DNA from 4 places in the Fusicatenibacter faecihominis genome. Region 3 is predicted to be linked to each of the others. Evidence: riboswitches for the same ligand, from Rfam matches in the RefSeq annotation. Region 3 holds a riboswitch; each other region holds the start of a gene.
What was found. A riboswitch is a leader RNA that binds a small molecule or an ion and turns the genes downstream of it on or off. The one in region 3 is predicted to bind cobalamin.

Region 1 (7,441 bases), on a different contig from region 3:
AAAGGTGTAAACCCCACTCTCTGCATCATCCGTGTAGGTGAGAATGAGAGCGATATCTCTTATGAGAGAGGAGCAACCAAACGTTGTGAGACTCTGGGCGTTGCCTGTGAGAAAATCCTTCTTCCGGCTGACGTTTCTCAGGAAGAGCTCCTTTCTGTGATTGACAAAGTGAACAAAGATCCGCAGATCCATGGCGTTCTTCTGTTCCGTCCGCTTCCGAAACATCTGAATCAGTCTGTGATCGAGAATGCTCTGGATCCGGCAAAAGATGTAGACTGCATGACCGATGGTTCCATGTCCGGCGTATTCACCGGCAAGAACGTAGGTTTCCCGCCCTGCACACCGCAGGCCTGCATGGAGATTCTGGATTACTACGGAATCGACTGCACCGGAAAGAAAGCAGTTGTTGTCGGAAGAAGCCTGGTAGTTGGTAAACCGGCTGCCATGATGCTGATCAAGAAAAACGCAACCGTTACCGTATGCCATACGAAAACCGTTGATATGCCGTCCGTAGTAAAAGAGGCTGATATCGTGATCGTGGCTGCAGGCCGCGCCGGTGTTGTAGATGCTTCTTATGTGGCGCCGGGTCAGACGATCATCGATGTAGGAATCAATGTAAATGCAGAAGGCAAACTCTGTGGAGACGTTGCTTTTGATGAAGTTGAGCCGATCGTTGATGCCATCACTCCGGTTCCGGGCGGTGTTGGAAGCGTTACTACCTCTGTACTGGTAGGCCATGTCGTAGAGGCAGCTGCAAGAACACTTGCATAAATGATTTTTAGAAGGGGTGTGCCTGGTGGCGCATCCCTTTTTGACAGTGAGGAAAGTTATGAAGAGAGAAAAAATATTTTTATCCTTATGGTCCTGCTGTTCTGCATTCTGTTTTTCCCGGCGGGAAATGTGAAAGCAGATGACACCCTTCTACCCACAGCGTGGGACAACCGTGGAGTTTATCTGAAGAGATATTCGGATCTGGTCAGCCTGGATGATGGGTATATGAGAGTTTTTAACAAGGAAAAAACGGTCTGTATTGAGTATTACGATAATGATTTTAATATCAAAAGCAAGAAAAGTATTCCTTTGGAACTGGATCTCTGGGGTGGCTTTTATAATGGCTCCGACGGCTATTATCTGGTAGAGGGCCAGAATAATACGGGAGAAGACGACGCAAAGGAAGTCATCCGTGTGATCCGCTATGACCGGAACTGGAATAAAACGGAAACGGCGCATATTACCGGTATTGCCGGTGATGAGTTCGGACAGGTACGTTATCCCTTTGATGGCTGTGTGGAAATGACGGAACTCAATGGGATTCTCTATATCGCTACCGGACATGAGGGGTATGTAGATGCCTCTTTAGGCCAGGGTCATCAGGGACTTTTGGTGATCGCTGTGGATCAGCAAACCATGACGGGTGAGATCATTGATAATGATCTCTGGCATTCTTTTGCGCAGTATGTGAAAGTGAGAGATAACCAGCTTTATCTTCTGGAGCAGAGTGAAGGTTCTCGTTGCACGACGCTTTCCAGGTATGATACGGCAGCAAAGCAGTGGAAACGGATCTCGGTGTATCAGTACGGAGGAAACCGTACCTCTTCCTGGGCGCTTCCCTGTTATGCCAGCGTAGATGCCATGGAAGTTTCGGATACATCTGTTCTTGGTCTGGGAACCTCCATTGATCAGACAAAGTATGACACGGCAAGAGAAAATAATCTTCCCATGAATATTTATCTTACCGTGACTCCGTTGGATGATTTCACAGAGGAAGCGACAAAAGTAATTTCACTGACCAATTATACAGAATCCGGAAAAGCCTTTATGGGCGTTAAAATCACAAAGGTGAATGACAACCGCTTTATGGTTTCCTGGGAAGAATACAACGATGAGACAGAAGGAAGCGGAACGGAAGAGGATACTCTGGCTGGCAGTACACTCCATTATGTTTTCATTGATGGAAAAGGAAACCGGATCAGCCAGGAATATACCACAGGAGCTCCGATCAGCGGCTGTCAGCCGGTTGTAAAAGGCGAAAAAGTCGTTTATTATGCCTCCAATAAAAATATGGTGGATTTTTATTCCATTGACAGCAATACCGGAAATACAACTAAAAAAATGTACCATGTGGCAGGAGAAGGGGTCGGCTGGAAACTTCAAAATGGCGTACTGACTGTTTATGGAAACGGTGCACTCTTCCTGGATCCGGAGGATCGCTACCGCTTTCCGGTTGCTTCTTCGGGTGACGGATATTCCTATACGCAGCAGGGTCCCTGGCATGCGATCCAGAGTAAAGTAAAAAAAGTGGTCATTTGCTCTGGTATCACGGAAATACCGGAAAGAGCATTTCCGTATTTTACCAATCTGGAAGAGATCGAGATCGAACCAGGGCTTAAAAGCATTGGGAAAGAGGCGTTCTACGGCTGTGATGATCTGGAAAAACTGACCATTCCGGCCAGTGTGACAAAGATCGGCGAGGATATCACCTGGACAGGATATTTTTGGATTGGCAATTATAGCCATGTGATGGCAGGAACGATCTATGCGCCATACAATTCCTATGCGGTCCAGTACGCGAAGAAAAATGCACTCCGCTATAAGATCGATCTTTCCGGAGCCAAGGTAAGCGGTCTCAATGCAAGCTATACTTACACCGGAAAGGCAATCACGCCGGCTGTAACAGTAAAGCTTGGCAGCCAGACACTGAAAGCAGGAGAAGACTACAGCCTTTCTTATTCCAATAACAAGAAGGTAGGAACGGCAAAGTTGACGATCAGCGGAAACGAGTCTTATTACGGAAGCATCCGTCTGACTTTTGAGATCAAAGCAGCCGCTTCCACCGGCCAGGATCAGAAGCCGTCCGGTCAGAGACCATCCGAGCAGAAACCATCGGCTTCCAATATGGCTTTAAAGCCGGGAACTGTGAAGACCGACAGCAAAACAAAGAATGTCTATAAAGTGAAAACTGCAAGTACGGTAGAACTGAAACAGCTGAAAAATAAAAATGCTTCCATGGTTACGATCCCGTCCGCGGTGAAGTTCAATGGAAAAACTTATCGGGTGACCTCCATCGCTGCCGGTGCTTTTAAAAATAATAAGAACTTGAAAAAAGTGACCATTTCCGGTTATATAACCACGGTCGGAGCAGGAGCTTTCCAGAACTGCACCTCATTGACTACAGTTAAAACGGGAAGCCGTGTAACGACCATCGGTTCGAAAGCCTTCTACGGCTGCGGGAAACTGACAACGGTTGTTCTTGGCAAAAATGTCAAAACGATCGGAAACCTGTCCTTTGCAAATTGTGTTTCCCTTCGGAAAATGACGCTTCCGGCAAGAGTAGAAAAAATCGGAAGCAAGGCTTTCTGTAATGACGTAAAAATGGTTTCCTTTACGATCCAGACGCAGAAACTGACCTCCAAAAAAATCGGAAGCAAGGCATTCACCAATATGGGAAAAAACAATTACAAAAAGCTGGTGGTGAAGGTACCGAAGAACAAAGTTAACACCTACAAAAAACTGCTTCGCAGCAAAGGACTTTCCACAAAAGCAAAAATTACAAAATAGAATCAATTTTATTAGAAAAAGGGGGGGTTGACAACCTCCCTTTTTAAGTCTATAATGTTGTTAGTGTAATTTAATATTGCAGTATCAAGTGCAGGCAGTACAATTCCGCAGTTACTGTCTGAAGAGGGAACCAGGTGAGAATCCTGGACGATCCGGTCACTGTAAACAGGGAATACCGCTCAATGATCCCATTGCATTACCCATATTAAATGTGAGAAGGGGAGCCGGTGTAACGATCTGTAAGTCAGGAAACCTGCTTGGTATTTGAGATGGGCTTCCGAGTAAAGTCAAACATCCAATCGGACACTATTCCGCAGGTGTCTCAGAGATGTCAGCCATGGGTAGGCAGGCAGTTTTTATTTATGATTATGATTGTATGCATCTCGAGCATATTAATATACACGAACAATACCTCCTTCTTAAGAACAGAAATTCCGCATCTGTTCTTTCGATGTAAAAAAAGCAGCAGCGCCGTTATGGTGCTGCTGTTTTGCTATACAAAAATACTTGTTACGCAAACTTTCTCAATTATGTTCCGGGATTTCTCTTGCATTTCGCAGAAAGTTATGATAAGCTAACCATGGTTAGAAAAACCTAACTTACTGTGAATAAATCATGCAGACTCCTTCCGCCCCCTGAGCAAGGGTGGGAGGGTGCATGGAGAAAGGATCGAAATAAAGATGAAACATTTATCCATTGAAAAAGTAATCGGAAGAGAGATCATTGATTCCAGAGGCAATCCCACCGTTGAGGCGGAAGTTTATCTGGCAGACGGCACCATCGGAAGAGGAGCTGCTCCCAGCGGAGCATCCACCGGTGAGTTCGAGGCTCTGGAGCTGCGTGATGGAGATAAAGAACGTTTTGGAGGAAAAGGAGTATCCAAGGCAGTGAACAATATCAACACTGTCATCAACGACGTGCTGAAAGGCGTGGATGCTTCTGATATTTATGCAGTAGATGCAGCAATGCTGAAAGCAGACGGAACCAAGGATAAATCCAACCTGGGCGCTAATGCGATCCTGGCTGTATCCATCGCAAGCTGCAGAGCAGCAGCAACCGCACTGGAGATTCCCCTGTACCGTTTCCTGGGCGGCGTAAACGGCAACCGTCTTCCGGTTCCGATGATGAACATCCTGAACGGCGGCGCTCATGCAGCAAACACCGTAGATGTACAGGAGTTCATGATTATGCCTGCTGGCGCAGAGAGTTTCCGTGAGGGACTCAGATGGTGTACCGAGGTGTTCCACGCACTGGCAGCTCTCTTAAAATCCAGAGGACTGGCTACTTCCGTAGGTGATGAGGGTGGTTTCGCTCCGGACCTTGGAAGTGACGAGGAAGCTATCGAGTGCATTCTGGAAGCTATCCGAAAAGCCGGTTACGAGCCGGGTAAAGATTTCGTTCTGGCTATGGACGCTGCTTCCAGTGAGTGGAAGGGCGAGAAGAAGGGCGAGTACATCCTTCCGAAATGCGGCAGGAAATATACTTCTGCAGAGCTCGTTGAGCACTGGAAGAAGCTTTGTGAGAAATACCCGATCTATTCCATCGAGGATGGCCTGGATGAGGAAGACTGGGAAGGCTGGCAGGTGCTGACCAGAGAGCTGGGCGGCAAGGTTCAGCTGGTAGGAGATGACCTCTTCGTTACCAACACTGAGCGTCTTTCCAAAGGAATTTCTCTTGGCTGCGGAAATTCCATCCTGATCAAACTGAATCAGATCGGTTCCGTATCCGAAACTCTGGAAGCTATCAAGATGGCCCACAATGCAGGCTACACCGCTGTTACCTCTCATCGTTCCGGTGAGACTGAGGACACCACAATCGCAGACCTGGCTGTTGCACTGAACACCTGCCAGATCAAGACCGGCGCTCCCAGCAGAAGTGAGCGTGTGGCAAAATACAATCAGCTGCTCCGCATCGAGGAGGAACTGGGCGCGTCTGCCGTTTATCCGGGCAAAAAAGCTTTCCATATCAGCCGCTAAGGCAATCTGCAGACATCTGACCTGAAAACGAAAAGACCTTGGGGAATATCGCCGAAGATGTTCCCCGGAGGTCTTTTTTTCTTGCCTTTTTTCCAGATTCATCGTATCATAAAAAATATATATTAAGGAAGAAAGAAATATGCTCAGTAAATTTAATCAATTTATAGAAAAATGGATGGCGCTGGTTACACCGGCCTGTCTTCTTTTTGGTGTGCTTTTTCCGGATGTCGCGAAGCATGGGCTGCCTTATGTTTCCCTGGTGTTTGCCTTTATGACCTTCACGGGAGCTCTGAAATCGGATTTTCACGATATGGCCCGGGTGCTGAAGCGGCCTTTTCCCCTGCTGGCCTGTCTCGGCGTGCTCCATGTGTTGCTGCCGGTTCTGGCCTGCGGCCTGGGACACCTGCTCTTTCCGGGAAATGACGACCTCATCACGGGTATGGTGCTGGAATTTTCCGTGCCTACAGCCGTGGTCGGCCTTATGTGGGTGACGATTTACGGCGGAAACAGCCCGCTGTCCCTGTCTCTGGTCATCGCTGACACCCTTCTGGCACCTTTTCTGATTCCGGCGACCCTTCAGCTCCTTGTTGGTTCCCGGGTATCCATGGATGCGGCGGGCATGATGCGGGAACTTCTTTTTATGATAGCCCTTCCGGCGCTGGCGGCGATGAGTCTCAACGAGCTGACTCATGGAAGAGTGCGGAAAGAATGGCCGTCGAAGCTGGCACCTTTTTCCAAAATGTGTCTGATCTTCGTCGTGACCTCTAATTCATCGAAGGTCGCTCCCTATGTGCGGGATCTGACGCCCCAGCGTGTTCTTGTGGCGGCGGCAATTCTCCTGCTGGCGGCCTCGGGTTATGCTATCGGCTGGTTTCTGTCCCGGTTTTTTGGAGGAGAGAGGGAGACGGCGGTGTCCATGGTCTATGGCTCCGGCATGCGGAACATCAGCGCGGGGGCCGTGATTGCGGCGGCTTATTTTCCCGGGGAGGTTCTGTTTCCTGTGATGATCGGAACGCTGTTTCAGCAGGTGTTGGCGGCATGCTATGGAAAACTCATTGAAAGAAAGTATCATTAACGTAAAAAACGGAGGAAATAACGGTGCCGGATCATCATATGGCCCATACTACAGTCCTTATGTGGGGAAGCCTTTTCTGCCTTCTGGCAGCCTGGTGTATGGGGAAAGATAAAAATTACAACCGGGAGAAAAAGAGATGGATGCTGCATATGCAGCTCTTTACAGCCCTGTTTCTGAGCAGTGAGGCTTTTGCCTGGGCCTTCGATGGCCGACCTGGAAAAACGGCCTGGTGGATGGTACGGATCAGCAACTTTCTGCTGTTTCTGACTTCAGATCTCGTCCTTGTCTTTTTCAACTGGTATGTCGGCTGTCACCTGATGCCTCCGGAAGAGCGGAAGCAGAATAAAAGATACAGACTGGTATCGTATATTGGATTTTTTGCCGCCTTTCTGGTGGTTGTATCGCAGTTTACGCATCTCTATTATACTATTGACGAGACAAATCTTTATCACAGAACTTCCACCTGTCTGCTCGCCATGGTGCTTCCGGCCAGCGGTATGCTGCTTGATTTTACTCTGCTGGTTCAGTATCGGAAGCGGATCCGTCGGAGAGATTTCCTGTTTATGAGTTCCTATATTATTCTTCCGACTCTGGCGGCGCTGGTGCAGTTTTTCCATTATGAAGCTTCTCTTGTCAGTATAGCCATCAGTTTTTCTATGGTGCTGATCTATGTTGCAGCCATGGAGGAGCAGAGTGAAGAACTCGAAAAAATGTCAAAAAGCAAGGCCCAGACCGAGGAACGTCTGGAGATCGCCACGATTCTGAACCGCTGCGTCAAAGCGCTTTCCTCGAGCGTGAATGTAGATAAGGCAATTCATCATCTGCTGGAGAT
Region 2 (7,441 bases), on a different contig from region 3:
AACAGGAAAATTCGGTGGAAATACCTGTCACACAAAAAGCTTTCCAGGCAGAATCGCATGGTGACAAAAAAAGTTTGGTAATAAAAACGTTGACAAATCAACAAAATTGAATTAAAGTATACGTTGTTTTGCAGATAGAAAAAATCAATGGTTTACAGAATAGAGTTGGAAAGGAATTATTTTAGAATGGAAAAAATCAGGATTATTACAGAATCCGCTTCTGATATGGGAACGCCAGAGAGGGAGGACGTGACGGTGCTCCCGATGCATATTACTTTCGGGGAAAAAGAATATCTGGACGGGGTGGACTTAAGCCACCGGGAATTTTACAACATGCTTATTGAGAGTGACGAGCTGCCGAAGACCAGCCTGATCTCGCCGGGCACTTTTGCAGATGAGTTTGAAAAGGCAGAGAAGGCTGGGGAGCAGGTGGTGGTTATTGTCCTTTCCGCGAAGCTTTCGGGCACTTACCAGAGCGCCATGGTGGCGGCTGCGGACTACGACAATGTGACTGTGGTGGATTCCGAGAGCGTGGCTGTGGGTGAGCGAATCCTCGTGGATTACGCCCTGCGGCTGAAGGATCAGGGAAAAACAGCGGTGGAGATCGCGGAAGAACTGGAGACTGCGAAGAAAAAGGTTCATGTGATCGCCCTTCTGGACACTCTGGAATATCTGAAAAAAGGCGGCCGGATCTCCAAATCTGTGGCCATGATCGGCGGCATGCTTTCTATCAAGCCCGTTGTCACTGTGGAGGACGGCGTGGTGGCAGTCCTCGGAAAAGCCCGGGGCTCCAAAAACGGAAACAATCTCCTGGTAAAAGAGATCCAGAACGCCGGCGGCATCGATTTTTCCTTGCCCTTCTGGCTCGGGTATACGGGAATCAACGATGCCCTTCTTCAGAAATACATCCAGGACAGCGAGGTGCTCTGGAAGGATTACACGGAGGAGCTTCCGATCTGTACGATCGGGGCCACAATCGGAACCCATGTAGGGCCAAACGCTGTGGCGGTGGCTTTTTTCGGAAAGGAAGGTTAAAAGTAACTATTCAGCAGCCACTATTCCTGTGAAGGTACTGAACAGTTACGGTTAAAAAAATATCCTGTACAGGCTGTGAGAAAACCTGTGCAGGATATTTTTTTGAGCGTGTTTCTTATTTGGTTACGGTACCGTTGGAGGAAATACGGATCTCACTCAGATGGGCCGGATTCTCGTAATCTTTTTCGTAACCGTCATCGTGATAATAGGTGTAAACAGCTTCGTTTCCCTCTGTAACATAGGAAAGGAAAGTGAGCGCTTCGAAATCAACCTCATCAACACACTGACCGCCTTTGGAAAGGGGGATCAGATGGTTCGGACGGATGAAGAGGACTACATCGGTAAGCGGGATCTCCACAAAATGGTGGCCTGCCGGAAGAATGGTCTCTTCTACTGTGCCGTCTGCAGAGAAACGCACCTGTTTCATGGATTCCGGCAGATAAACATAACGGCCGTCAGCATTCTGCTCGTAAACAGGGGCGATCATCATGCCGTCTCCAAGAAGAAGCTGGTCTTCTACCGCTTTGGCGTGTCTGTCGTCCGGATAATCAAAAGCGAGAGGACGGAACATCATTTCATCGTTTAAGACCGCTTTCATATACTCACTGTAAAGGTAGGGCAGCAGTCGGTAACGGAGCCCGATGATGTGACGGAAACCATCCATGTTTTCAAACTGATAAGCCTCCTGACGGCGGGTGCCGAGAGCGGAATGGTTTCTCATAAGCGGTGTGAAAATGCCGAGAGCCAGCCAGCGGAGCATGAGATCCTCTGTGGTATCTGCGCCGAAGCCGCCAAGATCAGCACCGGTATACAGGAAACCGCACATGTTCAGGGATGGAAGCATATGAAGGTTCAGAAGGATATGAGACCACCAGGATTTGTTGTCACCCATCCAGATACCGCCGTAACGGTGCATGCCGATATAGGAAGAACGGGAGAACATCAGGATCCTTTTATCCGGCTCTAAACGCTCGAAGGCTTCTCCGGCGGCCCGGGTCATATTGTAGCCGAACAGGTTGTGTACCCGGTCGTGTGATACCTTTTCTCCCTGGATGTTGTGATAGAAACGGGTATAATCCTTTGTGTTGTTGCTGAGACTTCCCACCAGAGCAGTCATTTCCCCGAATTCATTCATATCTAGGTTTCGGTCTTTATAGTCATCTATTTTGTCCAGAACTTCTTTCAGACGATCTTCCGTGTAAAAAATGGCAGGCTCGTTCATATCGTTCCAGAAGCCTTCCACGCCCTGATCCAGCAGGAATTTGTACTGTTCGCCGAACCAGTCTCTCGCCTCTTTATTGAGCATATCCGGGAAAAGCGCCTTGCCGGGCCAGACGGCGGCCACAAAAGGAGAGCCGTCCTCTTTGGTGCAGAAATAGCCTTTTTTCAGGCCTTCTTCATAGACGGGATAGCCTTCTTCCTGTTTGACACCGGCATCGATGATGGGAACCAGATGAATGTGGTCCTCTTTCATTTCCTGATTGAAATCAGCAAAATCAGGGAAGGTTTCGTTGTTCAGGGTGAAATCCTTGTAGCGATCCATGTAGTCGATATCCAGATAAACACTGTCCAGAGGGATCTGAAGCTCCCGGTGCTTTCTTACGACTTCCCGGATTTCATCTTCAGACATATAGCTCCAGCGGCTCTGACCGTAGCCGAAGGCCCATTTGGGAACCACAAAGCTTCTGCCGATGAGCTGGCGGAACTGGTGGATGATATCCTTGACGTCGCTCCCGGTGATGACATAGACATCCAGATTCCAGTCAGAAGCGGTGATCTTCAGTTCGCTGTAACGGGTATATCCGATGTCAAAGGTGAGGATTCCCGGGTAATCGACAAAAATACCAAAGGTTTCTTTTCCGCTCACCACAAAGAAATTGTGGGCGCCGTAAAGGGAGCGGCGGTCTTCCAGATGCTGCGCCTCATCCGAACATTTACTCTGGTAGATCCAGCCGCGCTTGTTGATGCCGCGGACATTTTCGCCCAGGCCATAGACCTTGTCGTTGTCGTCCATGGAATAGGTGAGGGAAAGGGAAGCCTCATCCACAGTCAGGAAAGGAAGAGCGCCGTTTTCAGCAGCGGGTTTCTGAAGAATGGCCTCGGTCTCGATGACATGGCCGTAGGAAAATCTTGAAATCATAATGTATAAACCTCCTTTTTCTGCAGTATAATGCTTTCTTTTGGAAAGTTCTACCGATATTTTGATGAAAAGTTACGGTATTTTGACCAGTTGCTTCCACACTTCCCAATACCCGTTGGGATACATGTGAACGCCGTCGATGGTGAACTCAGCCTTCAGGTTTCCATTTTCATCGGTGAGCGGGGCGTTGAGGTCGAGAAAACCTAAATGATATTTTTCAGCCAGAGCCTCTACGGCCTCGTTGGCCTCATGGATGCGCTCGTTGGTCCGGTAAAAGAACCAGCTGTCGTCGGGAGCGGCGTCGTGGTTGACGGGATAGTAGGCCAGGAGAGTGAGCTGAACGCCGGGAAGGCGGGCGAGAATCTCCTGGACCATTTTTTCATAGCGGGCCATCAGCTCTTCCTTACGGTAATCGGCGGGATTCATGTCATTGGTACCGATATTGAGGAAAATGCGGGCCGGTTTCAGCGCGTAAACGCAGGTTTCCATATGCTCCAGCATTTCCGCAGTGGTGAAACCGCCCACGCCGCGGTTATAAATAATGGAAGAAAGGCCGGCACCCAGTTGAAATTCGTGGACGGGGAACTGCTCCATCAGACTGGACCCGGCGAAAAGGATCTGACCGGGAACAGCGGTTTTGTTGAGGTGGTCGTAACGGGCAAGTTTCAGCGTTTTTTCGGGATCTAAGGGAATACTCATGGGAAAAACCTCCTTATTTAATTGTTTCCGAGAATGATCTGGAGAAGAGCTTTGTTCAGCATCAAGGTCCGGTTCCAGGGATTGAGGATGATGCCATGGATGCCATCGGTGGGGATGGCGGAGGGGAAGAGCTGATCCATATCTGCGAGAAAACCGGACATGACGCTGCCGCCGCCCCGGTTCTGTTCTTCAAAACTGGTAAAAGCCACCCACCAGAGATTGCCATCCGGTGTCTGAATGGTTTTCAGAGCGAGCTGCTCTTTTCCCGCAGACGGCTCTACAGCCAGGATCAGCTGACCGTTCTCCCGCATGCGGCGGCGAAGTACGGTCAGTGCATGGGCCAGAAGCTCCTGGCTGGCTTCCTGCTGGAGGGCCAGAATGGCTGCCTCGATTTTTTCATTTCCTTCAAGACCGGGATCGGTATGGGGAGCGGATGTATCTGTCATGGAAAATACCTCTCTTTTCTGTTGATGCATATGGGTTTATGGAGGAATAGCGGATCTCCACGATCATAGTTTACATGAGTCGAAAAGAGAAAGCAAGCGGCAGATCAAAGCGGATTTCCATATAAAAAACTCATTGCAAACCTTCCTTGTTTATGTTAAGTTTATTAGGACAATGGAACAGGGGATTTGAGTGACTGCCGGATATCGAGAACATTCCGGCAGGGAGAGGGAATCAGGTGGAAATCCTGAACGAACTGGTCACTGTAAGAGAGGAGCCGGATCCTACGGATGTCATTGCGGTCTTACCGTGAGAAGACGGGATCCAGGTGAAGATACTCAGAGTCAGGAAACCTGCTCAGATCCGACAGAAGCGAACTCCCGTAACAGTGGTCTTCTGTCTATAAGAAGGATACTTTTCGATTGCCGTTCTCGAAAAAACATGGCGGATGGGGCGTTCCGGTCCGCACGATCAAAAAACAGATGAACGGAAAAGAGACGGCGGCTGCCGGTAAACATTTTCTGTGCCATCTGCAACAAAAGAAAAGGAGCAGCAACATGAAAAGAAAAGTAGTCGCAGCAAAAATGACAGCCCTGATCCTGGCAGCAGGAATGACCTTCGGAAGTGTATCTTTCGCAGCTGAGAGAAAAGATGCAGAGGCCATCAAAGAGGAGAATCAGGCAACGGAAGCAGTGAGCGAGGGTGAGACCGAAGCAGCAGAGGCTTCAGACTCACAGAAAAAGACAGAGTATCCGGTTACCATTACAACCTATGGAAGTGACGGACTGGAACTTGAGACCACTTATGAAAAAGCACCGGAGAAGGTGCTGGCAGTCTACCAGGGCTGTATCGAAACCCTTCTGGCATTGGGCCTGGAGGATCATATCGTGGCAACCGCAGGACTGGACAATGAGGTTCCCGAAGATCAGAAAGCAGCATTTTCCAAAACAGATTATCTGGATGAGTTCACACCGTCGCTTGAGACCGTGACCATGCTTGAGCCGGATATGATCTTCTCCTGGGGCTCTCTTTTCGGAGACAAGACGCTGGGTGATGCAGCAGGCTGGGTGGAAAAAGGAACCAATACCTACATCAATACGAATACCCGTCCCGGTACCGGTGATGTAAAGTATGCCCGCACACTCGAAAATGAGTATACAGATATCCTGAACATCGGAACGATCTTTGATGTACAGGACAAGGCAGAAGCAATCGTAAATGATATGAAAGATACCATTGCAAAGGTAACAGAGGCAACTGCATCCATTGAAGAGAAGCCGACTGCCCTGATCCTGGAATCCTGGGATGATACCTTTACCAATTACGGAAGTGCAACTCTGGGCGGCGATATGCTGACTCAGCTGGGCGGCGAGCTGGCAAACCCGGATGCTTCCAGCGTAGGAAAAGAAGATGTGATCGCAGCAAATCCGGATGTGATCTTCGTCGTTTATATGCCTTATTCCGGAGATGATCCGGAGACCGTAAAGCAGGAGAAACTGGATGTGCTCCTCAAGGATGAAGCTTATCAGAGCCTGGATGCCGTAAAGAACGGCCGTGTGGTTCCGATCATGCTCAGTGAGATGTATGCCAGCGCAACCCGCACCAAAGACGGAATCGTGAACTTTGCAGAGGGTCTGTATCCGGATATCGATCTGGGTATCGAGTAAGGAGTTAAAAAGTGAAAAAAAGTGACAGCGGACGCGGTAGACGGGTGGGCCTTTCCACCGTCGGTTTTACCACAGTCCTCATCGTACTGCTGGCGCTGCTAGTGTTTTCCGTTCTGGCTTCGATCACCTTCGGAAATGCCGATCTTTCTGTGAAGGAAGTCTACAGCGTCGTTGCCTATGAACTTTTTCATATTCGAAAATTTTCAGATTTTGCAGAAGGAGCTGTCCATGACGTGGTATGGATCATCCGGTTTCCCCGGGTGATCCTTGCCCTTTGTGTGGGTATGGGACTGGCAGTCTGCGGCGTGGTCATGCAGGCCGTGGTGAAAAACCCGCTGGCAGATCCTTATGTTTTGGGAATCTCTTCCGGCGCTTCTCTGGGAGCCACGATCGGCGTCCTTTTTGGCTTCGGAGCCCTTTTTGGAGCCAATTCCGTGGGTGTAATGGCGTTCCTGGGAGCGATGGGAACGTCTTTCCTGGTTCTTTTTATCGCAAATATCGGCGGAAGATCCAATGCGGGCAAGCTGATCCTGGCCGGAATGGCTGTGAGCTCCGTCTGCTCTGCGATCGGAAATTTTGCCATTTATATTGTAAATAATAAAAACGCCACTTCAGAAATCATGTTCTGGACGATGGGAAGCCTGGCCGGAGCCAAATGGCAGCGGGTGGGCGTGCTTCTTCCGGTGGTGTTCATCGGAACGCTGATTTTCTGGTCCCAGTTCCGGAATCTGAACCTGATGCTTCTGGGAGATGAGGCCTCCATCACACTGGGAACGGACCTTCACCGGGCGAGAAACCTCTATATGATCCTGTCCTCCCTGATGGTTGGTTTTGCCGTTTATGCGGCGGGAACCATCGGTTTCGTGGGCCTGATCGTGCCCCATGCGGTGCGGATGATTTTCGGAACGGACCACAGAAGACTGGTGCCCCTCTGCGCTCTGGTGGGAGCCATTTTCCTCATCTGGGCGGATGTAGGCTGTCGTGTCATCCTGAAAAATTCTGAGATGCCCATCGGTATCCTGGTTTCCATCATCGGTGCGCCCTGCTTTATCTATCTGATGGTACGTCGGTCTTACGGATTCGGAGGTGGCAGAGGATGAATGTAAAAGCAGAAGACATCAAACTGTCCTACGGAGCGGAAGCAATCCTGAAAGGTGTTTCGATGGAGGCTGGAAACCGGGAATTTGTGGGCCTGATCGGTCCCAACGGAAGCGGGAAATCCACGCTTTTGAAGTGCGTTTACCGCGTGCTCTCCCCGGACAAGGGAGCCGTTTTTCTGGATGGAAAGCCTTTGAAGGATATGAATTACAAGACTTCCGCCAGAAGCCTGGGCGTGGTAGCCCAGCACAACTATTATAATTTTGATTTTTCTGTGCGGGAAGTGGTCCTCATGGGCCGTTCCCCGCACAAGAAAGCGCTGGAGCGGGATAATGCCGAGGATTACGCGATTGTGGCG
Region 3 (7,441 bases):
GCTGGAAAAACATATGGATGAAAAAGAGCGGGCCAGGGATTATATCCAGAAGATCCGTTCTTCAAGTTCCTTTCTTCTGTCTCTCATCAACTATGTGCTGGAGATGGCCAGAATCGAGAGCGGCAAAGCCACACTGAAAAGGGAAGTGGGCTATTTTGAGGAGCTGAAGGAAGCGCTGAATGCAGTTTTTGAGCCGGCGGTCAGCAAAAAAGGACTGACTTACCGCTGCGAGCTTCAGGTGGAGCATGAATATGTGCGCTGCGACCGGACCAAAGTGCGGGAGATTCTTCTGAATGTTGTGAGTAATTCCATCAAGTATACGCCGGAGGGCGGCAGTGTTTCTGTGTGGATCCAGGAAGAGCCCTGCAAAAAAGAAGGCTGGGGTTCCTACCGTTTTGAGATTACAGATACAGGCATCGGAATGAGTGAGGAGTACCTGCCTCACATTTTTGAAGAGTTTACCCGCGAACGAACCAGTACGGAGAGCAAGGTGACGGGAACCGGCCTGGGGCTTCCCATCGTGAAAGCCCTGACGGAGCTTATGGATGGTTCTATCGAGGTGGAAAGCCAGGTTGGAGCCGGCACGAAGATTATCATACGGCTTCCGTTTGCTCTGGCAGATGGACCGGATCCCGAGCGTGAGAAAGAGAATGGAAGGGCAGATCTTGCGGAAATGCTGAAGGGGAAACGGATTCTGATAGCTGAGGACAACGAGCTTAACGCGGAGATTGCAGTGACGCTTCTGGAGGAATGTGGCCTTCAGGCAGAGTGGACCAGAGACGGCGAGGAATGTGTGGAAACTCTGAAAAAGAAGCCGGAGGATTATTATGACGCAGTTCTCATGGATATCCAGATGCCGAAAATGAACGGCTACGAGGCGACAAAGGCGATCCGGAACCTGCCCGGAACAAGAGGAAAGATTCCCATCCTGGCCATGACGGCCAACGCTTTTGACGAGGACCGGAAGAAAGCTCTGGCAGCGGGAATGAACGGCCATATCGCCAAACCCTTCAAGGTGGAAACCATGCTGGAAGAGCTGGAATTGGCGTTATTATAGAAAAGACCATGTTTTCAGATCAGAAGAGATCCGGGGACATGGTCTTTTTTTGAAATGGAAGGTTACAAAAATATATAAATCCGGCATATTCATGTATAGAAAAAAGCCCCGTAGGCCTGTTATAATAACAGAAAGAAAGGAGTAAAAAATCATGAGAAATGCGATTATTTTTCTGGACAGTGGAGATACGCTGGTGGATGAATCCACCGAGGTGAGAATAAAAGGTGACGTTGTAGATCACGCAGAATTTTTTACGGGAATCAAAGAAGTCCTTTTTCAGCTGAAAAATGCGGGTTTCCGGGTGGCTCTGGTGGCGGACGGCCTGGTGGAATCCTTTGATAATATTTATCAGCAGCACGAGATGGAGACTTATTTCGAGGTGCGCGCAATCTCTGAGACTGTAGGTGTCTGCAAACCAGCCGGAGAAATGTTTAAGACGGCCATGGAGAAAATGAACCTTGAAGAGGCGGACAAAAAGTATATAATTATGATTGGAAATAACCTGGAGCGTGATATCGTCGGAGCCAACCGAATGGGAATTACTTCTGTGCTGGCAGGTTACAGTCCCCGGTACCGGATGAAGCCGGAAAATGAGGAGGAAACGCCGGATTATGTGGTCTGTGATCCCAGTGAGATCCCGGCACTCATCGAGATGCTGGATAAGCAGATGGAGAATAAGAAGCAGTTAGGCTGGTGATAACGGATGGAAGATTATTTAAGAAGGGCGGCAATCTGGCCCGGAGCACCGGTCATTGACGATCCCGAGGGCCTTCTCGGGGAAAAAGTCAACCGGCTGTATATGTTTTCCCATGAACCCATCAACCGTTACTGCAAAAGAGGAGATTTTTTCCAGGAAGGAAAAATGGAAGAACGGAAAAGAAAGTATGCCGCAGCTCTTCATTCTGTGGTACAATAGACCCATCCTGATGTATGGAGGGCAAGTAAATGAAGGATTATGATTTTTTCCCGGGAGAGGGTAAGTTTTACAAGGCAAATCTGCATTGCCATACTGTGATCTCCGATGGAAAACTGACCAAGGAACAGATCAAGGAAGAGTACCAGAAAAGAGGCTATTCCATCGTGGCGTTCACAGATCACCGGACCTACGGCTACCATCCGGAGCTGACGGATGAAAATTTCATCGCGCTGGCAGGTATTGAGGTGGATGTTTCCGAGAATCCGGAAAAATGCGGCGGCTGGCCTCATGCCAAATGCTATCATCTGAATTTCTACGACGAGCATCCGGAGGAGGGAAAAGAGTTCCCGCTGCCGACCTATGTCTACGAGGATATGGCCGGACAGAACGCTTACATAAAGGAGCGGACGGAGGCAGGTTTCCTGTGCTGCTACAATCATCCCTACTGGTCTTTGCAGAATTATGACGATTACAAGGATTTCGAGGGACTCTGGGCCATGGAGATCTACAACCATGGCTGCGAGCACGACGGTCTCTACGGTTTTAATCCCCAGAGCTACGACGAGATGCTCCGGAGCGGGCAGAAGCTTTTCACCGTGGCTACCGACGACAACCACAACATTTTTCCTGTGACAGATTCCATGTGCGATTCCTTCGGCGGCTTTATTCAGATCAAAGCCTCGGAACTGACCTATGAGGCTGTGATCAAAGCCATGAAAGAGGGAAATTTCTATTTCTCCATGGCTCCAGAGATCCACGAGGCGAAGATTGAGGACGGTGTGCTGAAGGTAAAAACTTCTCCGGTGGAGAAAATTTTTGTGGTGACGGACAGCCGTGACTGCTACAAGAAACTGGCTCCGAAAGGGGAGACCATCACGGAAGCAGAGTTTCCGCTGAACGGAAAGGATGCCTGGGTGCGGATCCAGATCCGGGACGGAAAAGGAAAATTTGCGGGAACGAACGCTGTATATCTGAAATAAAAAACACAGGGACCTGAGCAGATGCGCCGGGTCCCTGAACTTATCTATGGAAGGAATGGATCATGAATCAGTTATTAAATGAGATCAGAAAAAAAGACGCGAAAGCCTTCACCCATGGGGGAAAATTTCACGCGGACGACGTGTTTTCCGCGGCCCTTCTCCTGTACCTGAACCCGGAGATTCAGATCAGCAGGGGAAATCAGGTGCCGGAAGATTTTGACGGCATTGTTTTTGACATCGGAAGAGGCGCTTACGACCATCACCAGAAGGACAGCCGGATTCGGGAAAACGGCGTGCCCTACGCGGCCTTCGGCCTTCTCTGGGAGGCGCTGGGGGCGGAGATTTTAGGCGAAGAACTGGCGCTTTCTTTTGACGAGACCTTCGTTCAGCCTCTGGACAATAATGACAACACCGGGGAGAAAAATGAGCTGGCGTCTCTCATTGGCAATTTCAATCCGGCCTGGGACGCGGAGGGAGGCACGGATGAGGCTTTTTTCCAGGCGGTGAGCGTGGCCGGGATGATCCTGGAAAACAAATTTGAGCGCTGCCGCGGAAATGAGCGGGCGGACCGTCGGGTGGAGGAGATCCTGGCGGAACAGGAGCGGGCTATCAAAGCTGGAGAAATCCCCGCGGAGAATCGACAGATTCTGATTCTGCCGGAATTTGTGCCCTGCCAGAAGCATCTCTCCGAGACGGAGATCGCTTTTGTGATCTTTCCCTCCAACCGGGGCGGCTACTGCATCCAGCCTCAGAAACGGGAATATTCCCTGAATTATAAGTGCAGTTTTCCTTCGGCATGGCTGGGCCTGGAAAATGAGGAGTTGGAGGCAGCTTCCGGCATTGCAGGGGCAGTGTTCTGTCACAAAGGCGGTTTTCTCATGACCACGGAGACGCTGGAGGAGGCGGTTCAGGCGGCAAAAATCAGCCTGGCGGAGTTTCACGAGGCTCCGGTTCTCGTAAACTTTGGGGGAGGAGAGGAAGCGGAGGCACTTCTTCAAAAGCTTCCGGGTCTGACGGGAGTGAAGATTGTCCGGATGGCGCTGCCGGAGCTTCCGGAACTTAATGAAGATGGGATTTTCACCGAAGTGGCTATGGAAAAGCAGGAATGGAAGAACCGGATTAAAGCCCAGGTGAAGGCGATTCTGAAAGAAAAGCCCGAGGCGGTCTATGTGGAAGGGGAGGTATTTTACACCTATCCGGTCGTCCATGCCCTGCGGAAAAAACATGTGCCGGTGCTGACGATGATTAAAAAAGAGGAAAGAAAATTACTCATAAAAATACCTTCTGGCTCATGAAAAATAAAATGACAGAATGTTCTTGCATTTTGTTTTTTGTGTGCTATACTACAAAGCAGAGCCGGTCTTTCCGGCGAAAGGAAAAAAGTGAATAGATCGAAGGGAAAAGGGAACGCAGTGTGAATCTGCGGCAGTCCTTGCTGCTGTAAGGGTGACGAATGGTCAATAGCCATTGGCGAAAGCTGAGAAGGAAGACCAGGAGGCTGACCCCGAGCCAGAAGACCTCCCCTTTGATTTTGAGATGTATCCGTTTCAATGGAAGACTGATGCATGTTCCAAAGAGGCGGATGAAGGTCGATCTGACGTCTCTTTTGGTTCTGTGTGTCTGGAAAATTCTTCCAGGCACTTTTTTGTGCTTATAGGGTCGAAAAGTCCTTGCACGCCTGTGCTTGCACAGAGGTGCGCAAGACCTTGAGACCCGCCCGACATGAGCATAAAAGCGGAGCGAAGCTTCGCGATATGCGAATGGCGGGGAGAGGATTGCGGGAGCTGCTTTGCAGCGGAGCAATCCGGTAAGCATTTTGTACCTACTACACCTAGCATTTAAGGAGGAAACAAATGAAAAAGAAGACCGTAAGTCTGCTGCTGAGTCTGGCTATGTGCCTGACCATGCTGCCGGGACAGAGCGTATTTGCAGCAGAGACATCCACAGAGACCGAGACCGAGGCAGCCAGCGAGAGCACTGGCAACCATGTAGAGAATCTGATCGTTGGAACCATCGCAGATCAGAACGTATTCAACTCCCTGACCCAGACCGACGCTTTCGGACGTATGAACTACAATGGCTTTACCCAGGGTGACTTCGTATACCGCGATGAGAACAACAATCTGCAGCCCTATTTCTGGAAATCCTTTGAGATCTCCGAGGATGGAAAACAGATCGATTTCACCATTCCGCTGGATGCCGTATGGCATGACGGCGAGCCGGTAACCATGGATGATGTGGTATTCACCTTTGAATATATGAGAGATGTGAGGAAAAACGGAAGCCTTCAGAATCTTACAGAAGTAAAAGTAACCGGCGATGACAGCGCATCCCTGATCTTCTCCGAGCCGGATGCTTACTACTGGATCAACTCTTCCTGCAACAACAATGCCTGCGTATACGCAAAGCATATCTGGGAAGGCATCGATGATCCGACCACTCTGGACGGACCGGAAGCAGCCATCGGCTGCGGCCCCTACAAACTGGTTTCCTACGATTCCGATGCACAGGTTTCCTACTATGAGGCTGTTCCGGAGAACGATTTCTTAGGCGAGATCACCGTTGATAAAGTAACCGTACAGAGCTATTCTGACGAGACCACTCTGATGATGGCTATGATGAACGGCGAGATCGATACCATGTATAACTATGCAAACCCGATCGACGCTGACGTCATCGACACCGTTCAGGGCACACCGGATCTCGACCTCGGCGAGAGCGATTTCACCGGCTGCTACCAGATGGAGTATGGTAAAGACAGAGCTCCGGGAAATGATCAGGCTTTCCGTGAGGCTGCTTCCTATGCAATCGATTACAATCAGCTGGCAACCACCATCAACGGCGAGTACGGAAAGGTTCCGGGAAAAGGTGTGATTCCGCCTTCCTGCAAAGGATACGACGAGAGCATCGGTTCTCTGGAATTTGACGCTGACAAGGCAGCCGAGATGCTGGATGAAGCTGGCTACAAAGATGTGGACGGCGACGGTTACCGTGAGCTTCCGGACGGAAGCCCGATGGATCTGACTGTGATCCCGCAGTACAGCTCCAAATCCATGGATATGAGAAACCGTATCGCAGAGGTTATCATGAACAGCCTGGACAAAGTTGGCATTAAGAACCATGTGGATAACGACAGCCTTTCCAACAGTGAAGTTTGGGAAGATACCGTTACCAAAGGAAACTATGATATCTCCATCACTCTGACCACTTCCGGAGTGGCTTCCTACAGCACCGCTTTCCGTTACTTCATGGGCGAGCTGAGAGACGGCGAGAGCTCCTGGCTCTGGGGAACCATCCGCGATGACAGCTTCCGTGATACCTATTATGCAATGACTCAGGCTGTCAACGATGATCAGTACGTCGAGAACTGCAAGAAACTGCAGAACTATGTGGCTGATAGCATGTCTGCTGAGGCTCTGTGCTGGGAGACCGCATTCTTCCCCTACCGCACCGATAAATATACCGGATGGGAAAATTATCCCTCCTGGGGTGCTGTTCATGCGACAACCTGGTATCGTCTGACAGCAAAATAATCACAAACGAATGTTTTCCGCCGGGATCCTTTCGGGTTCCGGCGGTTTTTCTGTATGGGTGGGAAAAAGCGAAAGCACAGAACGCCCTGATTCATGTGAAAGGAGAAATCGTTTATGACCCGTCATATCGCACAGAAAATTGCGACGGCCTTTGTGACGATCTTTGTTATCATCACCATCAGCTTTTTTCTGGTACATATCATGCCGGGAGATCCGGTGATCCATCTGGTGGGCCAGGAGGAATACTATTATCTGCTGGATAACGATCCGGAGACCCTGAACAAACTCATTGCCAGGTACGGCCTGGATGACAGCCTTCCGGTGCAGTACGGAAAATACCTGAAAAACATTGTGACCATGGATTTCGGTCCCTCTTATACGAACCAGAAACCGGTCGTTTCCAACGTTCTCAAAGCCTGCAAATGGACACTTTTTCTGTCGATTCCCACCTGGATCATCGGCGGACTTTTAGGAGCCCTTCTGGGAGTTATTGCGGGCTGGAAGCCGGGAAAACTCTTTGATAAGATTATGACGCCTATTCTTTTGATCGTGAATACGGTCCCCTCAAACTGTTTCTGTCTGATCCTGCTGATCTTTTTTGCCTACCGGATGAAGCTTTTTCCCATCAACGGAATGGTCTCCCCGGGCGTCGAAGGAATGGCGAGGGTGCAGAGCATCCTCCAGCATATGTTCCTGCCGCTGATTATCATGATTCTTTACCGGACTTCCGGTGATTTCATGCTGATGAAGAGCGCAGTTTCCCAGGTGCGGAGCGAGGAGTACATCATGACGGCGGAGTCCAAAGGTCTTCCCTCCAGAAAAGTCCTTTTCCGTCATGTGATGAAAAATGCGATGGTTCCTTATGCGACTTCCTTCTGTATGCAGTTCGGCGGTATTCTTTCCGGCTCCATGATCATTGAGGTCGTTTTTGGCTGGAAGGGAATGGGAACGATCC
Region 4 (7,441 bases), on a different contig from region 3:
CTTTCCTTTGGCAGGCTCCATTTCCAGGCAGCCAAAGGATGCGTTATAGCTTCCCGCCGTCACCCCGTAAAGGTGACGGATATACTCATCGGTAAAGATCTCCTCTGGAACGCCGCAGCGCTCAATTCGGTCGCCGTGAACGCAGATCACCAGATCTGACACCTTCTGGGCCAGATCCAGCTCATGCAAAGACATGAGCACCGCCATATGTTTTTCCCGGACCATCTCCTTTAAAATAGAGAGAAGTTCCAGTTTGTGGCGGATATCCAGGAAAGAAGTCGGCTCGTCCAGAACGATGACCTCCGGCTCCTGACAGATGGCCCGGGCCAAAAGGATTCGCTGGCGCTGGCCATCGCTGACCGCCGAAAAATCCCGGTCCTTCAGATCCCAGGCATGAACCAGCTCCATGGCTGCGCGCACTTTTTCGTGATCTTCCGCAGAAAGAATGCCAAGAACACCCGTATAGGGGTAACGTCCCGTTCCCACAATATCCTCGCAGGTCATGAGTTCCGGCTGCATCCGGCCCGTCATAACTACCGCAAGCTTCCTGGAAATCTCCTTATCCGTCATTTTTTCCATGGATTTCTGATCTAGAAAAACGGCTCCATCCACCAGCTTCAGCTGACGGATAATACTCTTCAAAATCGTGGATTTTCCCGCACCGTTGGGGCCGATGAGCGTTAGGATCTGGCCTTTCTCCAGCGAAAGCCGGATATCCCGGATAAGCGCTTTTCCATCGTAACCCACGGTCATATTTTCCGTATAAATAAAACTTTTCTCCATGGCTTACCCCCGCTTCCGGTTTATCATGACATAGATCACCACCGGTGCTCCGAAGACTGCCGTCACCGAACTGATACTGAGCTCCGTGGGCGCAAAAACGGTTCTGGCAATGAGGTCACAGAAGAGGCAGAACACTGCTCCGCCCAGGAAACAGGCCGGAATCACCAGAATCGGTTTCGCCGTTTTCAGAAGACTCTTCATCAGCTGCGGCACTGCAATTCCCACAAAGGAGATCGGACCTGCAAAAGCCGTCACGCAGGCGGAAAGCACGCTGGAAAGCAGGATCAGTTCCACCCGGAACCGACTGATATTCACGCCCATATTTCTCGCGTAAGCCTCCCCCAGCTGGTAAGCGCTCATGGGTTTGGAAAGGAAAAATGCCAGCCCCAGCGCCACAAAAACCACCACAGCCATGAGAGCCACATTGTCCCAGTTCATACCGGAAAAGCTTCCCTGAGACCAGTTATGCAGGTTGATGATGTTGGAATCGTCAGCGAACGTTACGACAAAATCCGTCACAGCGGAGCAGATATAACCGATCATAACGCCGCAGATGACCAGCATCGACATATTCCGGACCTTTCTGGAGACCAGAAGCACAAATCCCATGGAAATCAGCGAACCCACGAAAGCCGCCATAATCATCACCGCGGAACCCGCGGTCAGGCCTTTTCCCAGAAGAAAGATCATCGTCAGGGCGACCGTCAGCTTGGCTCCCGACGAGATTCCCAGGACAAACGGCCCCGCAATAGGGTTGTTGAAGAAGGTCTGGAGCAGGAAACCTGATACGGACAGAGCTCCACCCAGGATCAGCGCCGCCAGGATTCTCGGAAGACGGATGGACCAGATGATATTTCTGGCCGTCTCATCTCCTCCCTTCTGAAAAAGGATAGAGAAGACCTCACCCAGACTCACGGAGACGCTGCCGGCGTTGATATTCCAGAAAATCAGTGCTCCTAAAAGCACTGTCAGGGTAACAAATGAAAAAATATAACGGATTTTTCCTCTTTTTTCCATATTACTCCAATCGATACAGGTAGGTGAGCCCTTCGGGATCGTCCTCCGTCAGCATCCGGTGGATATCCATGATGACATCACCAAGACAGGTCGTTTCCTGGAACATACTCTTGGTCAGGCACCAGACGTTTCCCTCTTTGACCGCCTTGAAATCCTTGAGAAGCGTACTCTTTTTCAGCAGCTCGTCCAGAGAACCCAGCTCGCCGTCAATGGTACTGTTATAAATGATATAATCCGCATCCTTGGCTCCCGCATAGAAATCTTCCATTCCCATGTTCATCGTGGAAAGGCCTTCCTCATCGGTGCCCAGATCGTTGAAAATATACTTTCCACCGGCCAGCTCGATCATTTTCGACACATAATCATTGGATTTCCGCACGTTGGCAGAGCCCATGGAATTGATATAGAAAAAGGCCACGGTTTTTCCCGTGTTCTCGCTGTCTTTGATAGAGTTGAGCTTCTCTGCCTGCTCCTCAAAAACCGCCTCTGCTTCCTCTTCTTTATCCAGCAGGACGCCGTAAAGTTTCACCCACTCGGTCCGGCCTAAGGGGTGACTCTCATAACTGGAATGTTCCACCAGAACCGGAATGCCAAACTCTTCGAGTTTTTCTTTTACTTCGGGATTATGGTAGATCATCGTGGATTCCAAAGCCAGATCACAGTTTTTTGACAGGATCAGCTCATAATCCGGCGCACTGTATTTTCCGGCGAAAACAATGGAACCATCCTCCAGAGCCTGCTTCGCCTCGTCGATATACCAGCCATCCGCTTTCGTTCCGGAAAGACTGATGCTGCCAAGTCCGTCCAGAGCTCGGAAAAAGTCCATCGTGGAAGTTGCCACCAGGTAGATATTTTCCAGAGGCTGATGGATCACGGTGATATCCGCATCCAGACCGTCCGGCGCTTCTTTTCCCTCAGGCACCAGAAGAAACTGGTCGCCGCCTTCAATCGTAATCAGGGCATAATCGCCCTCATAATAATCCACGGCAAACTGATCCGCATACTGAAGCTCCAGACTGTGGTCATATTTGAGTCCTGCCAGATCCTCCTTCGCAGTGTCAGCTCCGGCCGTCTCACTGGTTTCTTCGGCTGCGAAGCTCCGGATGGGAACCAGCGCTGCCGAAGAAGAAAAGATCACAGAAAACCCCAGGACTGCGTTCAGAAGCCATCCTGTTCTTTTTTTCATTTTTATTCTGCCTTTTCCATAGTAGAAGAATCAAACTGCAGGGTGTACTCGATCTCGTGAGGCTCGCTCATAGCTACGGTATCTCCAACGACTTCCATCGGATAATCGAAGCCATCTACCGGGATCTCAAAAGTAGAATTTCCCTCGGTGTTTACCGGCTCGTATTTCTCACCGTCTACCAGCATATAATCATAGTTCGGGCTGCTCCATACGATGGTTGCAGTTGCCTCGCCGTCTTTGATCGTAATGGCTGCCGGAGAATCTACGGTTGCTCTGCCGCTTCCGCCCTCCAGAGTTACCTCTGTCGTGTAATCGCCATCCTCCAGATTCAGATCAGCAACGGTCTTTTTCTCTGCGCCGTCCTCTTTCACCGGATTCTTGACGCTGACTTTGTGGTCGTACCATTTGCCTTTTTTGCCGATGGCTGCCACGGTAAACTCTTCATCAATGGCCGGCACCGGGATATCGAAGCCATAAACCTCCTCAGAAGTTCCGTCTTTATAGGTTACGGTATCTGTGGTCGGCTCCAGAAGCTCTGCGCCGTCTTTTTTCGCATCCTCGGAGGTTCCCATGAAAAGATTCAGGAAGCCTTTGCCGCTTAAAGATATGTGAATGGTCATCTCACCGTCTTTTACCGTCAGAACGCCTTTTCCGTCATTTGCCTCATTGACATGGAACATGGAGCTGTCCGTATCAAACTCTGCGGTGTAGGTGCCATCCTCCAGAACGCCCTCTGCCTCGGTTTCGGTCTCGCTGCCGGTCTCCGTCTCAGCCTCAGATACCATCTCGGTAACAGCTGTCTCGGTTTCGGTCTCTGCTGCCATTGCCACAGGAGCTGCCATCATGGCAGTAGCACAGATCAGTGATAAAAAGAATGTCATGGAACGTTTCATAATCAATTTCCTCCTCTTTTACAACAACTGCCCGGATGTCTTTGAAAACATTCCGGGCAGCTGAGATTTATCCTTTTGTTTGAACGCAGTCGCAAAAGCGGATTGCGAATGTCCGCTTTATTGATTATTTTGCGATAGAATCGATAGCTTCTTTTGTATGCTCTACATAAATCTGCTCAACAGCATCGATTCTTCCCAGTCCTTCGATCTGGCAGTCAACGCTGTCAAATGCTCCGGAAGCCTCGAACTGGCTCTTCCAGGAATCCTCATCATCGCCTGCCATATCGTTGTTAGCGTGGTCACCAGCTACAACCATCAGCGGACGAAGAACAACTTTCTTGAAGCCTGCATCCTGAGCCTTCTTGATAACCTCTTCACAAGCGGTATCTTCCGGCTTACCCTCTACCGTACCGATGAAAGCATTGGTGAATCCAAGCTCTTCCATCTGGGTCTGCATCTGATCATAGGTTACATTTGCAGTATGGGAAGTACCATGACCCATAAATACAAATGCAGTTCCATCCTCAGCTGCTGCTTCCATGCTGTCATAACCGGCTGCTTTTACAGCTTCATCGGTGATCGCCTGGGCAACTGCCTTCTTGTCGTCATTGATAACGGTAGCGTCGTCGCCTACCTCGCCCAGCATCGGCTCTGCGATGGCTACGGACTCAAATTTATCTTTGTAACCGTCGATCGCTTCTACCATCTCGTCGTACTCAGCGCCGTGCATCAGATGAGTCGGCTGTACCACCAGGTTTTTAACGCCATTGTCAACGGCACGCTGAAGAGCCTGATCCATATTATCGATCTTCTCGTCATCTCTTGCCTGTACATGGTTGATGATGATCTGAGCAGTGAATGCTCTTCTTACAGACCAGTCCGGATATGCTTCCTGCAGAGCATCCTCGATGCCCTTGATATCCTCTGCGCGGCTGTCGTTGAAGGAAGTACCAAAGCTTACTACCAGAAGCTCGTTGTCACCGATCTCATCGCCGTTGCGGGGATCGTCTTTGGAAGCGTCGCCGGTGTCACGTCCGAAATACTCCGGGCTTGCCTCTTCACCTTCAACCAGCTCTTTCTGAGCATCGGTCAGCTGATCCCATGCTTCTTTGGCTGCGGTACAGTCTGCATCGGTGGTATCGGTTCTCTCCTGAACATAGATCTTATCGATCAGAGCTGCTACATTATCAGCTGCTGCCTGATCGTCGCTCTCAGAGCCTGCCTCAGTGGCATCCTCAGATGCTGCTTCGGTTGCTGTCTCTGTTACAGCCTCGGTTGCTGCTTCTGTTACAGCCTCAGTGGCTGTCTCGGTCTCAGTCTCGGAAGCATATACGCTTGCGGAACCCATCATTGTGATGGTGGATACACTCATCATGATTGCCAGAGCTTTTACCATTTTGTTTTTCATGTTACTTCTCCTCCTTGATCCAGACACAGATCTTTATGGTCTGACGTCCTGATGTATGTTAATTTTTGCATCAGCGAAAATCATAAGGTACGGTGACATGAAAAAATCCTCTTACACACAGGCAAAAGGATCGCGGGAAAAAGATAAACGGTACAATCAATTACTCGTGATCCGGGATAACTATCCCCGTACCAACATCAGGCAGGTTTCCTGGCTCACAGATCCTTGCCGCAGCCGCCTTCCCGGTTTCCCAGTGACATTCTGGCCTTGACTCCCTGTTTACAGTGACGAGATCGCGCAGGACTTTCACCTGCTTCTCTTTTACCCGTTTGCTGAAAGTTTTCTCTTTTTAAAACGGCACCTGATATTTTCTTATTTAGTTTTCAGCTGTTGGGAGCTGCAGACTGCTATCTGCCACCCTCATGCGTATCATAGCACACTCTTTTTTAAAGTACAAGTGGTAAAAAAATTTATTTCCGCGAGGATCAAATACCCCGTTGCCTGTAGCGGGGTATTTGACTTTCCAACTTAGAAGCCGAGATTATCGTTTACAAGGATCACATGAATCCGGCCTTCGTGACGGAAATATCTCGTGATCAGGAACTGACAGCAGATCGTATCCGGGGATTTGCAGTCGAAGCATTTTCCGGTCTCCTTGCAGGGTGTCTTGACGTCAAATCTCTGGGCATTGGCCGGAGCCGCCACATTTCTGGCCCGCTTCATAGCATCATCGAGGTCCGGACAGACTTTATTCATTCCCACGATAAAGACCACTTTTCTCGGTCCCTGGGCGATACAGGACACGCGATTGGAATTTCCGTCGATATTCACCATGATACCGTCGCTTGTGATGGCATTGGCACTGGAAAGGAAAATATCAGAATCGTAGGCAGCCATAAGACTTTCCCTCGGTGAAAGCTTTGCCCGGTCGATATAATTATAATTGCCCTCTTTCAGCGCTTTGATCAGTCCCACTTCCTGGGCGCTTGCACAGCCGCCCATGCTGATCGTGCTCCCCTCAGGAATCAGTTCCAGAGCCAGCTTCAGCGCTTCCTCCTTATCCGCTGCATAATAGCCGGACATGTTGCGGGATTTCAGACCCTTAATGACGGTTTTCGCGAGGGTTTCGTTTCTTTTTCTTAAGTTCTCATCCATAGGTAGGTTCCTCCTTTTTTCTATTGATATCCTTATCTTACCATAGAAAAAGAGCCTTAGCAAATAGCTAAGGCCCTTAAGTATCTTTTGTTGATGGGTTCGACAGGTTGTTTCTTATTCCCAGCCCTCGAAAGAACGGTTCATAAACGGTCACTGAAGTTCATCAGCACCTCACAACCACAATCCCATTGATTTATATTATACTTTCTTTAGTTAGAAAGTCAATCATTTTTATGACAAAATTTTAAAACCAAATTTATACTTTTCTTTTGCATCTCCATCATAAAGCTTGGCTCTTACATTTTTAGCAAAATCCTTATTTTTAGGCTTCATGGAAGCTGCATATCTCCCCAATGTATTCGGGACAAAGTCTGCCAACTGCAATCCCGCTAAATTATCTGTTTTTGGTACAAAATTTATTTGTTTTATATGATCCTGAATGGTTTTTGACGAATAATATAAAGTTCCCAATGCTTTCAGCTCATAGATTCTCTGCTGTATTTTATCATTTTGCTCTGGCTGCATTGCTTCATAACATATATTCCCCACTGCCTTATTTTTTATTAAGAACTGACAATAGTGTTCTATCAACAATTGAATGGCTATTGTAAATTGATTGTTTAATTTACTCTCCCCATAGCAAGAATATAACACCCTTTTAGCTAAGCACACTCCCAGTACTGATATATCCATATTTTTAAATATCTTTGATAATTCATTATACAGCTGAACTACTTTATGCTTGTCCTGAAAAATATGGTAACACGTTGGTATCATACTCAGTTTTCGTGAATTTAGGCGATTGCTTGCAAAGCTGATATCTTTTTCATGTAATATGTACCTCTCACACCCCGGAATATTTTCCCATACGATTTGTTTTGCTTTATTTAAAACATTTTCTATGTCTGAATAATTGCTGTCTTTTATAATAACTCCGCTCATAACAAAATATTTATCACCAGCGCTGTTAAATGTCTCACTTTCATCTATATACAATGT

Region 1: it holds a riboswitch for cobalamin, as region 3 does, so the genes downstream of both, eno (phosphopyruvate hydratase) here and LKD71_RS05210 (ABC transporter substrate-binding protein) in region 3, are expected to answer to the same signal.
Region 2: it holds a riboswitch for cobalamin, as region 3 does, so the genes downstream of both, LKD71_RS11985 (ABC transporter substrate-binding protein) here and LKD71_RS05210 (ABC transporter substrate-binding protein) in region 3, are expected to answer to the same signal.
Region 4: it holds a riboswitch for cobalamin, as region 3 does, so the genes downstream of both, LKD71_RS11070 (sirohydrochlorin cobaltochelatase) here and LKD71_RS05210 (ABC transporter substrate-binding protein) in region 3, are expected to answer to the same signal.

The regions. Positions count from the first base shown of each region.
Region 1 is NZ_JAJEPR010000004.1:95,594-103,034, forward strand. Features, by position in the region: gene LKD71_RS03490 (bifunctional 5,10-methylenetetrahydrofolate dehydrogenase/5,10-methenyltetrahydrofolate cyclohydrolase) at 1-771, shown strand, start outside; gene LKD71_RS03495 (leucine-rich repeat domain-containing protein) at 772-3,558, shown strand; cobalamin riboswitch at 3,628-3,833, shown strand; gene eno (phosphopyruvate hydratase) at 4,239-5,534, shown strand; gene LKD71_RS03505 (bile acid:sodium symporter family protein) at 5,674-6,609, shown strand; gene LKD71_RS18280 (diguanylate cyclase) at 6,633-7,441, shown strand, end outside.
Region 2 is NZ_JAJEPR010000021.1:15,639-23,079, reverse strand. Features, by position in the region: gene LKD71_RS12005 (DegV family protein) at 187-1,035, shown strand; gene LKD71_RS12000 (glycoside hydrolase family 31 protein) at 1,151-3,175, opposite strand; gene LKD71_RS11995 (GDSL-type esterase/lipase family protein) at 3,248-3,874, opposite strand; gene LKD71_RS11990 (SseB family protein) at 3,892-4,320, opposite strand; cobalamin riboswitch at 4,492-4,693, shown strand; gene LKD71_RS11985 (ABC transporter substrate-binding protein) at 4,876-5,985, shown strand; gene LKD71_RS11980 (FecCD family ABC transporter permease) at 5,997-7,085, shown strand; gene LKD71_RS11975 (ABC transporter ATP-binding protein) at 7,082-7,441, shown strand, end outside.
Region 3 is NZ_JAJEPR010000006.1:53,384-60,824, reverse strand. Features, by position in the region: gene LKD71_RS05235 (ATP-binding protein) at 1-1,057, shown strand, start outside; gene LKD71_RS05230 (HAD family hydrolase) at 1,209-1,754, shown strand; gene LKD71_RS05225 (hypothetical protein) at 1,761-1,973, shown strand; gene LKD71_RS05220 (PHP domain-containing protein) at 2,003-2,953, shown strand; gene LKD71_RS05215 (MYG1 family protein) at 3,016-4,248, shown strand; cobalamin riboswitch at 4,292-4,493, shown strand; gene LKD71_RS05210 (ABC transporter substrate-binding protein) at 4,807-6,486, shown strand; gene LKD71_RS05205 (ABC transporter permease) at 6,601-7,441, shown strand, end outside.
Region 4 is NZ_JAJEPR010000018.1:21,886-29,326, reverse strand. Features, by position in the region: gene LKD71_RS11090 (ABC transporter ATP-binding protein) at 1-783, opposite strand, end outside; gene LKD71_RS11085 (FecCD family ABC transporter permease) at 787-1,800, opposite strand; gene LKD71_RS11080 (ABC transporter substrate-binding protein) at 1,802-2,986, opposite strand; gene LKD71_RS11075 (hypothetical protein) at 2,989-3,879, opposite strand; gene LKD71_RS11070 (sirohydrochlorin cobaltochelatase) at 4,004-5,287, opposite strand; cobalamin riboswitch at 5,471-5,667, opposite strand; gene LKD71_RS11065 (lactate utilization protein) at 5,816-6,442, opposite strand; gene LKD71_RS11060 (DUF3800 domain-containing protein) at 6,674-7,441, opposite strand, start outside.